Linked DNA regions of Gimesia benthica. The protein of the gene in region 1 binds, or shares a complex with, the protein of each later gene. Links are inferred from orthologs where the notes say so. Each region holds a gene or a part of one and is shown in the gene's direction. Other genes may lie near its edges.

Region 1 (6,330 bases):
CCATTCAACTGGAGGCCATCGGTAAGAAATCGATTCCGATTCTCAAGATGGCGTTGAAGAGCCCGTTGCTCGAAGTCCGCTTCCATGCTGCGGTCGCACTGGCTTACCTGGGAGAAGGAGCAGGGCTGAAGCATCTGGCTGAAGCCGCCCGCGAGGAACCTGCGTTCCGCGTCTATGCCCTGGCTGCGATGTCGGCAATTGACGAGCCGGAGGCACACCTCTACCTGCGGGATCTGATGTGCATGACCAGTGCCGAAACCCGTTACGGGGCTTTCCGGGCACTCTGGACGTTGGATAAAAATGATCCCTTTATTCGTGGTGAAGACATGAATGGTCAGTTCCTGCTGCACGTTCTGCAGACGGAACTGGAGCAGGCAACCAGTCACGATCCCGATCAGAAAGAGGGCAGCAATGCCCGTAATGGCGGGCCGATGATTCATATCACGCACCGGAAGCATCCGGAAGTAGTCCTGTTTGGTTCTGAGCAGGAGTTCCGGGTTCCCATGGCAGTGCGGGCCGGCGAAGTGCTGGTGACCGGGGCTGCCGGCAGTGAGGAAGTGATTGTCAGTAAATACGAAGTCGGCGAACCCGACCAGCGGAAGAAAGTCTCACGGAACATTGCCGTTGTGATTCGCACCGCCGTGGAGATGGGAGCCAGCTATCCCGATATCGCCGCCATGATCCTGCAGGCACACCGCCAGGGAAACATTGACGCACAGGTTGAAATCGACGCACTGCCGGAAGGGGGCCGGATGTATTTCCGACCTGAACCGGAAGATTCATTGATGGCTCTGAAATCGGGCGAAATGAAATCTACAAAACCGAAACGTCGTAAAGGTTCACGCGTTGGGAACGAAAATATGGTCCCCAATATCTTCCACGATGGAGCTCCTCAGTCGAAACGTTCCAAAAAATCGGAATATGAAGAGGAAATGCGGGAACGGGCAGAGGCAGAAGGTGATTCAGACAACAAAGGTGAAGCCAGTCTGTCTGATACACGGAAGCCGAAAGCCAGTCCCACGGATGAGGAAGGGAAATTCGTGAAGCGAGGTGCCTTCGATAGCTGGTTACGTTACTTCAAAAAATAATCCGGCAAGGACGGTCAGGCATCTTGATTGTAATAACCGTGCCTGACTCCCTGCTCAATAAGACGTCTGTTGTTTAATTTCCCGTTTAAGGTTTAGTGATGCTGAAATCATTGGAACTGTTCGGCTTTAAGAGTTTTGCCGATCGGACCATCTTTGAATTTTCGGAAGGCATTACTTGCGTTGTCGGGCCCAACGGAAGTGGTAAGAGTAACGTTGTCGACGGAATCAAGTGGGTTTTGGGTGACCAGAGTCCCAAGAGCCTCCGCGGCAAGGATATGACCGATGTAATCTTCAACGGATCCAAAGGTCGTAAAGCAAACGCCTATGCTGAAGCAACGTTGACGTTCAAGAATACCGAACGGTTTCTGGATATCGACGCTGAAGAAGTTCATATCGGACGCCGACTCTGGAAGAACGGCGATTCGGAATATCTGCTCAACCGGAATCCGGTACGCCTGAAAGACATCCGTGACCTGTTCATGGGGACTGGAGCCGCCACCTCGGCTTACAGTATTATTGAGCAGGGACGTGTTGATCAGATTCTGCAGGCTAATGCGGCTACCCGGCGCGTCGTCTTTGAAGAGGCAGCGGGTATCAGCCGGTATAAAGCCCGCAAGGTAGACGCCGAACGGAAACTGGAACGGGTCGGACAGAATATTCTCCGCCTGACGGACATCGTCGACGAGGTGGAAGCCCAGCTCAACTCAACGCGGAGCCAGGCCTCCAAGGCGGCGAAATACCGTGAGGCATCAACCGAGCTGCGCAAACTCTGGATGGGAATGGCCGCCGATGACTGGCGACATCTGACCGCACAACTCTCGAACTTGCATAACCAGATCGGTCAGTACCAGAAGCGGATCGATGAACTGAATGCGGGTTACCAGGAATACGAAGATAAGCTGGGCGCCATCGACGCAGAAGTATCCGAATTCGAGGATCAGCTTCGAACCGTGGAAAAGCAGCTGTCCACTCACCGCGAAGGGATCGCCGGAAACCAGACTGCCATCGAACATCAGCTCGAGCGGAAAACGGAATTCGAAACCGAAATCACCCGGCTTCGTAAGCAGCGGATTCTGATGGCCAGGCGTACGACGGAAATCCAGCGGGATCTGGAAGCGGTCACACAGGAGAAAGAAAATTCCGAAGCCGGCTTTGAACTGCAGCGGGCAAAACTGCAGGAAGCCCAGGAACGCATTACCGTGGTCAATGCGGAACTGGATGCGATCAGCGAAGAAATCCAGCAGAAGCGGCAGCAGATGCACGAGTGCAACAAGCAGTCGCTGGCCCTGGATAATCGTCTGTTTTCCATGCAGACTCAGCAGGAAACCGTCAGCAACTCGATGACCAAGGCGAATGAAAAACGCCTGCAGCTGGAAGCACGTGTTGAAGAAGCCGAGGCGGTCGTCGAAGAGCGTACTGCACGCTTCCGTACCGCGGGTGATAAAGTCGCCGAGTTCGCACAGGCACTCTCTGCCGTCGATGAAAAACAACAGGATCTGCTCAGTCAGCAGGATCAGCGGACGCAACAGCTCTCCGAATTGCGGGAACGTCGCTCTGCTTACCAGGCTCGCAAAAGCGTTCTGGAAGATCTGGAACGTCGGCAGGAAGGCTTGAGTATCGGGGTAAAAGACATTCTGAACCGCGCCCAGACCTCAAACTATCCTCCCTGGAATACCATCCTGGGGAGCGTGGCGGATCTGCTGGATGTCGATCTGGAACAGGCGGCTCTCCTTGAAGTCGCTCTGGGCAGTCGGTCACAACTGCTGGTAATCAGTGAGTTTGATCCCCTCTATCAGTTTTTGAAAGAGGGCAAGTATTCCATTTCCGGTCGCGTCGGTTTTATCACGCATCCCTCTGCGAATGCAGCCGAACCGAATGCGGCGAGTGGGTTCACACTGTCGGCAGATTCCCTGGTTCCAGAGAGCTTTGGCGTACCGACGGCAGAGTCGGAAACAACGACGAATTCCCCGGAAGGTGTGCTGGATCTGAGCAGCGAACGGGGAGTGATTTATCGTGCCGATCAGCTGGTAAAAGACACTCCCCAGAACCGTCAGCTTGCCGAACTGTTATTGACCGATACCTGGATCGTGGATTCCCTGGAGACGGCTGTTCGCCTCTCCCGCGAGGAAGGGAAGCAGTGTCGATTCGTTACTCTGCAGGGCGAACTGGTCGAGGAAAACCTGTCGATTTTCGTTGGGGCAATCGGTGGAGAATCAGCGATTTTCACGCGCCGTAGTGAACTGCGAAAACTGAAGAATGATCTGATCCGCATCGACCGTACATTGAATGATAACGAAGTTGCGTTGGAGAAGCTTGACGAGCTGTTGTCGACGGTGGACGGGGAACGCAGTGCCTGCCAGGAGCAGATGCAGGAAGCGTCCGAAGCACTGGCCACGGAAAAAGCAGCCAAGGTTTCGGCAGAACACAAACGGGAACAGTTGAACGAAGAACTGGCAACGGTTCTCGGTGACCTGCACGATCTGGAAGCACATTCCGCGAAACTGACTGCGGAAGCGGAAGCGGTGCTGGTCGAGAAGCAGGAGCTGGAAGCAGAACTGGATCGCCTGAACGCACTGATTCAGGAAGGTGAAAAACAGCTGCTCGATAAGCAATGCGAAGTCCAGGAACTGAAAGAACAGCAGAATGCACGCAAGCTGGAGCTGGCGACGCATGAGGAACGTCTGGCCGGTCTGGAACAGCGTTTCAGTCGTCTCAACAGTGAATCGGAACAGCGTCATCAGCAGCAGGAAGAATCGAATCGGCGGTACGAATCTTCTCTGGAGAAGAATTCCCAGATCAATCTGCACATTCTGAATACGCGTGCCCTGCTGGATGAACAGCTGCTGGTTCAGGAAAACTTCCTGGAGCAGGCACGCAACCTGACTCAGTTGCGGGATGAGAAACGCCAGTACAAGAAACAGTTGAGTTCCGAAGAGGCAGCGATTCGCAAGGAACGTCGTGAGCTGAGCGATAAGAAGCACGAAGAGGAATTCAAGACGCGCGACATTGAGCATGAAATCAAGACGCTGGCCGAGCGAATTGAGGAAGAGTACCAGCTCACTTTGGAAGAAATCGTCTCCTCGGGAGAATCGATTCTCAAACAGCACCTGGAAGAGATCGCGGAAGCGGAACGGGAACAGGCTGCTGAGGAAGAAACCGAAGTCGCGCAGGTAGAGGAAACAGATCCGGAAGCAGAAAACGCGATCAAGCAGGATGCGCTCAGTGAAGACTTCGAATCAGCGACCCCGGAAGAACCGGTCGAGATCGAGCTGGTCAACGAAGATGATGCGCTGACTGAACCGGGTTTCAATGCGGAGCTGTACCTCGAAATCCGTCCCGAGATTGAAGCCCAGGTAAACCGACTGCGGCGGAAAATCAAGATGATGGGCAGCATCAACTCGGACAGTCTGAAAGACCTGGACGAACTGGAGTGCCGCTTCGAGTATATGAAGTCGCAGCTGGATGACCTCAACGAAGCCAAATCGTCACTGGAAGAAATCATCCGCCGGATCAATGTCGAAAGTAAGCGGCTGTTCTTTGATACGTTCGAAGTGGTGCGGGGTCATTTCCAGGAAATCTTTCGTAAACTGTTCGGCGGTGGTGAAGCCGATATCATTCTGGAAGATCCGGATGATGTGCTCGAATGTGGAATCGAAATCGTCGCCCGGCCTCCCGGAAAAGAATTGCGCGGTCTGACGCTGCTCAGCGGTGGTGAAAAGACTCTGACCGCGGTGGCGCTGTTGATGTCGATCTTCCGCAGCCGGCCCAGCCCGTTCTGTATTCTGGACGAGGTTGATGCCGCGCTGGATGAAGCAAACGTGGAACGTTACGCCGGTCTGATCGATGACTTCAAGGAAACGACCCAGTTCATTATGATCACACATAATAAACGATCGATGACTGTTGGTAACGTATTGTATGGCGTTACAATGGAACAGTCCGGGGTTTCCAAGCGGATGTCAGTCCGGTTTGATGACATCAGCGAAGATGGTCACTTCAAACAGTCCAGCTCCGGCGCAGACGGGGCCTCCGAAGCCGCTTAAACAGTGGCTGCGTATCCGGTTGCAGTTGAGGGGGCCGACCGCTTTTCTTTGATACAGCCGAGGTAGCGATGTCTGAACTGACCCATTTTGATGACGAGGGCGCCAGCCGCATGGTTGATGTGGGGGGCAAGGATGTGACCGCGCGGATCGCGGTGGCAGAGTCCTTCGTCACAATGGAGCCAGCCACGCAAAGGCTGATTCTGGATCGACAGGTCTCTAAGGGAGACGTGCTTGAGATTGCCCGGATCGCCGGGATCATGGCGACGAAAAAGACGGCAGACCTGATTCCCCTGTGTCATCCGTTGAGTATCAGCAGCGTGCGCCTGGATTATGAAGTTCAGAACGAGACTACGATCCGGATCATCGCCACCGTCAAGATTGATGGCAAAACGGGGGTGGAAATGGAAGCCCTGACAGCCGTCAGCATTGCAGCGCTCACCATTTACGACATGTGTAAAGCCGTTGACCGGGCAATGAGTCTGGGACCGACCCGCCTGGTGGAAAAATCGGGTGGCAAAAGCGGACATTTTATCCGCAAAGATGCCTGAGCATCGTGATGTGAGAGGCAGTATCGTTCACGCTGAGCTGGCCTGACCCTGCTGACTTACCCCAGCAGACGGGAAAGTCTGATTTCATCCCCGAAATCCAACAGAGGCCCCTGTTTGCATTCCTATCTGCCGGTAGAATGCTTACAATGGTCGCGGAATATGATCGGCGGAAGCGATTCATATGTTCCGTATTTGATAAATAACTGACCGCCAGACGAAAACTGGAAATCGATTCGATATTGTGGTGAGGCTGTAATGGGGGAGCATCTTACGACACATGACCTGCTGGCACGTGTCGAAGAGTTAATTGGCGGTGAACTGGCACAGGCAGAGCAGGTCTTTTTGAGCGAAGTCAGCTCGAAGCATCCTTACGTGCACGACGTTTTGCAGCATATCACCCGCTTTCAGGGAAAACGGCTCCGTCCGATTCTGCTGCTGCTCTCTGCTGCCGCGACGGGTGGCATCAAAGAGAGCCACTATGTGCTGGCCTCCGTGGTCGAAATGATTCATCTGGCCACGCTGGTGCACGACGATGTTCTGGACGACGCCCTGATCCGCAGACATGTCGCAACCGTCAATTCCCGCTGGAATAACGAAACCAGCGTACTGGTCGGTGATTTCCTCTTCACCCATGCGTTCCATCTGAGTGCC
Region 2 (3,872 bases), 2.2 Mb from region 1 along the record:
TGGCCGATGACGATGACTTAAAACAAATGCTCGAACAGCTGGACGGTCTGGTACTTTCGGGTTGTGCTCTGGACCTGGATCCGATTCGCCTGGGATTCGAAAAGCACCCTGCTTCCCGCGCCATGCCCCTGCGTCGTGAAGACTTTGATCGTCGCGTCTGCACCATGGCCATGGAAATGAAAATGCCGTTGTTGGCCATCGGATCTGGTATGCAGCTGATGAATGTCATCAGTGGTGGAACACTGCACCAGCATGTGACAGAAGATGTTCCTGGTGCCATGTATCACCGTGATGGTGTTGAAGCGAACCTGCGACATATCATTGATATCGTACCTGGTACCCGTGTTGATAAAATGTATGGTCCCGGAGAAATTCGGGTGAACAGCCAGCATCACATGGCTGTGAAATATGTTTCCAAAATGTTTGTGGTTTCTGCAACAGCACCGGATGGTGTTGTTGAAGCAATCGAAGTACCTGATGAGGACTGGTTCTGTGTCGGTGTGCAGTGGCACCCGCAGAATCATTCTGCTTCCGCTCTGGATATGCAGGTCTTCGAAAACTTCCTGGCTGCCTGCGAAGAGCCAGAACCACAAATTCTGCAAATGCCTGTCCGCAAAGCAGCGTGATTCCAAAATGGATCACGGAGGCACTTCTCCATCGATTGTTCAGGATGAAATCGCTGAGAGGAACTTAAGGTGCTTCAGCTTTGTGTCATCGGAAAACGATGAATCAAAATCGGCAAGTCATCAGGACTTGCCGATTTTTCTTTTCCCCTCCGAAGCTGGGGAAAGTTTCAATTTGTGACGGTTAATCTGACGATAACGATCATAGCAGGCTGGTGTGCGCGAAGTCTGACGAAAAATAGCCCACCGCCTGAATTGAAATAAGTATTCTAACCCGCTGACAGAGAACAGGTTATCGTAATGTTGCCCTGACGATATTACGTGACAGAGCCCGAACCAAACTTATGACGACTGCCCAATATAAGGTCGAGTTGCAGATATACAGTGGTCCATTGGACCTGCTGTTGTACCTGATCCGTCGGAATGAGCTCGACATTCTGGACCTGCCTGTGGCTACGATTACGTCATCCTTCAATGAGTTTCTAGACGTGCTGGAACTGATTGATCTGGATCTGGTGGGTGACTTTCTGGTGATGGCGAGTACCCTGGCGGAAATCAAAAGCCGGATGGTACTTCCCCGGGCGGAAGAAGAAGAAATTGCGGAAGTGATTGACGATCCCCGCAGCGATCTGATTCAGCAGTTGCTGGAATACAAGAAGTTCAAAGATGCAGCGAACGCTCTGGAAGAACACGCTGCTGAATGGCAGGAGCGTTATCCCCGACTATCAGATGAACGGCCCAAATCGGGTAAGGATCCTGCAGAGGATCTCATCAAGGAGGTCGAACTTTGGGACCTGGTCAGTGCGCTGGCCCGCGTAGTGAAACGCAAAGAAGTCGAAGAGGAGTCGAGCATCACTTATGACGACACGCCAATCTCCACATATGTAGAGCGAATCGGAGCCCGCGTGCGTCAGGAAGGGAAACTCGCCTTCAGTGCATTCTTTGAAGGCGAAAAACTGCGCAGTCGGATCACCGGGATCTTTCTGGCGATATTGGAACTGCTTCGTCATCATCATTTCCGGGCAGATCAGCCGGAAGATTACGGCGAAATCTGGATTATGGCTCCCCTGCCCGAAACGCAAGACTCAGACTGCGCTCCGATAGCGGAGACTACTGACGCGTCGGTACCTGAGCATGCGGAAGAGGAAGTTGCCAGTGTCGAAACAAATGATCCCGAGATGGTGCAGACAGCTCAGGTAGAAGTAGAGGCACTTCCCGAGTCGGGCGAGACTGAGCCTGATCAAGTCGCTTCGGATGCTGCTCCTGAGGACGAATCTGCTGTGAGCGATCAACCAGAGGTGGGTCTAAGTGACGACACCGATCCGGACTCACTCCATCCGGAAGCATAGTCATTTTTTAGGTGTCCGGGCTGGGATTATTAGTTCTCTGCCGGGAATCAGTGGCTCCCTTTATTCGCGACACCAGGATGCTCTACAATATCTGACATAGAAGAGATGCATTTCCCCGTTCCGGTCAGAGGTGAACCGGTGCGCTGACCAGACGCAGAGAGTAGAGCAACCATGTCCGTGTTTCAGTTACAGAGTGACTTTCAACCTTCGGGGGATCAGCCCCGTGCCATCGATGGACTGGTGAAAGGCATCAAAGAAGGCAAGTCTGACCAGGTTCTGCTGGGGGTGACCGGATCTGGTAAAACGTTCACAATGGCCAATGTGATCGCAGAACTGGGACGTCCTGCTCTGATACTTTCACACAATAAAACTCTGGCAGCGCAATTGTATTCTGAATTCAAAGAGTTCTTTCCGAATAATGCGGTCACTTATTTCGTAAGTTATTACGACTACTATCAGCCGGAAGCCTATATCCCGCAGCGCGATATTTATATTGAGAAAGACGCTTCGATCAATGATGAGATTGATCGACTCCGGCTTCTTGCGACCAGTGCACTCGTCAGTCGGCGGGACGTGATCGTGGTTGCCAGCGTGAGTTGTATCTATGGTTTAGGGTCACCCAAAGACTACCTGGAGATGATGATTCCCCTGCGTGTGGGAGAGGAGATTGACCGGGATGATATGCTCCGCAGACTGGTAGATATTCAGTATGATCGCAACAACGTTGAACTGGCGCGAGCCCGGTTTCGCGTACGTGGAGACGTAGTTGAATGCTGGCCAGCATATGAAGAGTTCGCCTATCGGATCGAGTTCTGGGGAGACGAAATCGAAAACCTGGCGATCATTGATCCTTTGACGGGCGAGGTATTACGAACGGTCAACGAGGCCTACATTTACCCTGCCAAGCACTTTGTTCTTCCGCAGGAACGGATTGAATCAGCGATCAAAGAGATTCAGACAGAATTGGATGAGCGGCTGCAGGTGTTACAGAGCGAAGGGAAGTTGCTGGAATCTCAGCGGCTCAGTGCCCGGACCCGCTACGATATGGAACTGCTGGAGGAGGTTGGCTTTTGCCCGGGTATCGAGAATTACAGCCGTGCTCTGGCGGGCAGAAAACCAGGTTCCCCACCGGATACACTGCTGGACTTCTTTCCTGATGATTTCCTGTTGTTCGTAGATGAATCGCACGTAACAGTCTCTCAGATTCGAGCCATGTTTGCCGGGGATCGTTCGCGTAAGACAAACCTGGTCGATCATGGATTCCGGTTGCCAATGGCTCTCGATAACCGGCCTCTCACCTTCGAAGAATGGAACGAACGCCGTAAGCAGACTGTTTTCGTTTCCGCGACACCAGGCGACTGGGAGCTGGAACGCGTTGAGGGGGAAGTTGTTGAACAGGTCATTCGACCCACGGGGTTGATTGATCCTGCGATACGCATTGTCCCGGCTCGCGGTCAGGTGCCTCATCTGAAGGAAGAAATTCTCAAGCGGGTGGAGGTAAATGAGCGTGTGCTGGTAACGACCCTGACCAAGCGGCTGGCGGAGGATCTGTCGTCTTATTTTCAGGAAGAAGGCATTCGCTGCGCATGGCTGCATTCTGAACTTGATGCCTTTGAGCGGGTTGAAATTCTGCGGGGGCTCCGCGAGCAGAAGTATGATGTGGTTGTGGGGATTAACCTGTTGCGCGAAGGACTGGATATTCCGGAAGTGTCACTGGTCGCCATTCTGGATGCAGATAAGGAAGGTTTTCTGCGAAGTGAAACAAGTCTGATTCAGACAATCGGGCGTTCGGCACGACATGTGAATGCTGAGGTGATTCTCTATGCAGATCGAGTGACTCCCAGTATGCAGAGTGCGATTGAGGAAACGGAACGCCGCCGCGCGATTCAGGAAGAGTATA

The links.
Region 2: the proteins of F1728_RS10425 (region 1) and F1728_RS02340 are in contact, whole or in part, in a crystal structure (PDB 3ZGX), measured with the Bacillus subtilis proteins. The link is inferred for Gimesia benthica from one-to-one orthologs.

The regions. Positions count from the first base shown.
Region 1 is NZ_CP043930.1:2,749,512-2,755,841, reverse strand. The notes cover bases 808-5,331. They hold F1728_RS10425 (AAA family ATPase), read left to right. Parts: upstream 808-1,186; coding sequence 1,187-5,131; downstream 5,132-5,331. Other genes in these bases: moaC (cyclic pyranopterin monophosphate synthase MoaC), read left to right, coding at 5,200-5,331; F1728_RS10430 (flagellar basal body P-ring protein FlgI), read left to right, coding at 808-1,088. Outside these bases: more of F1728_RS10430, read left to right, coding at 1-807; more of moaC, read left to right, coding at 5,332-5,679; F1728_RS10415 (polyprenyl synthetase family protein), read left to right, coding at 5,935-6,330. UniProt on the Bacillus subtilis protein: Required for chromosome condensation and partitioning.
Region 2 is NZ_CP043930.1:558,055-561,926, reverse strand. What follows is about bases 1-2,969. They hold F1728_RS02340 (segregation and condensation protein A), read left to right. Parts: upstream 1-967; coding sequence 968-1,972; downstream 1,973-2,969. Other genes in these bases: uvrB (excinuclease ABC subunit UvrB), read left to right, coding at 2,144-2,969; F1728_RS02345 (gamma-glutamyl-gamma-aminobutyrate hydrolase family protein), read left to right, coding at 1-626. In the rest of the region: more of uvrB, read left to right, coding at 2,970-3,872. UniProt on the Bacillus subtilis protein: Participates in chromosomal partition during cell division. May act via the formation of a condensin-like complex containing Smc and ScpB that pull DNA away from mid-cell into both cell halves.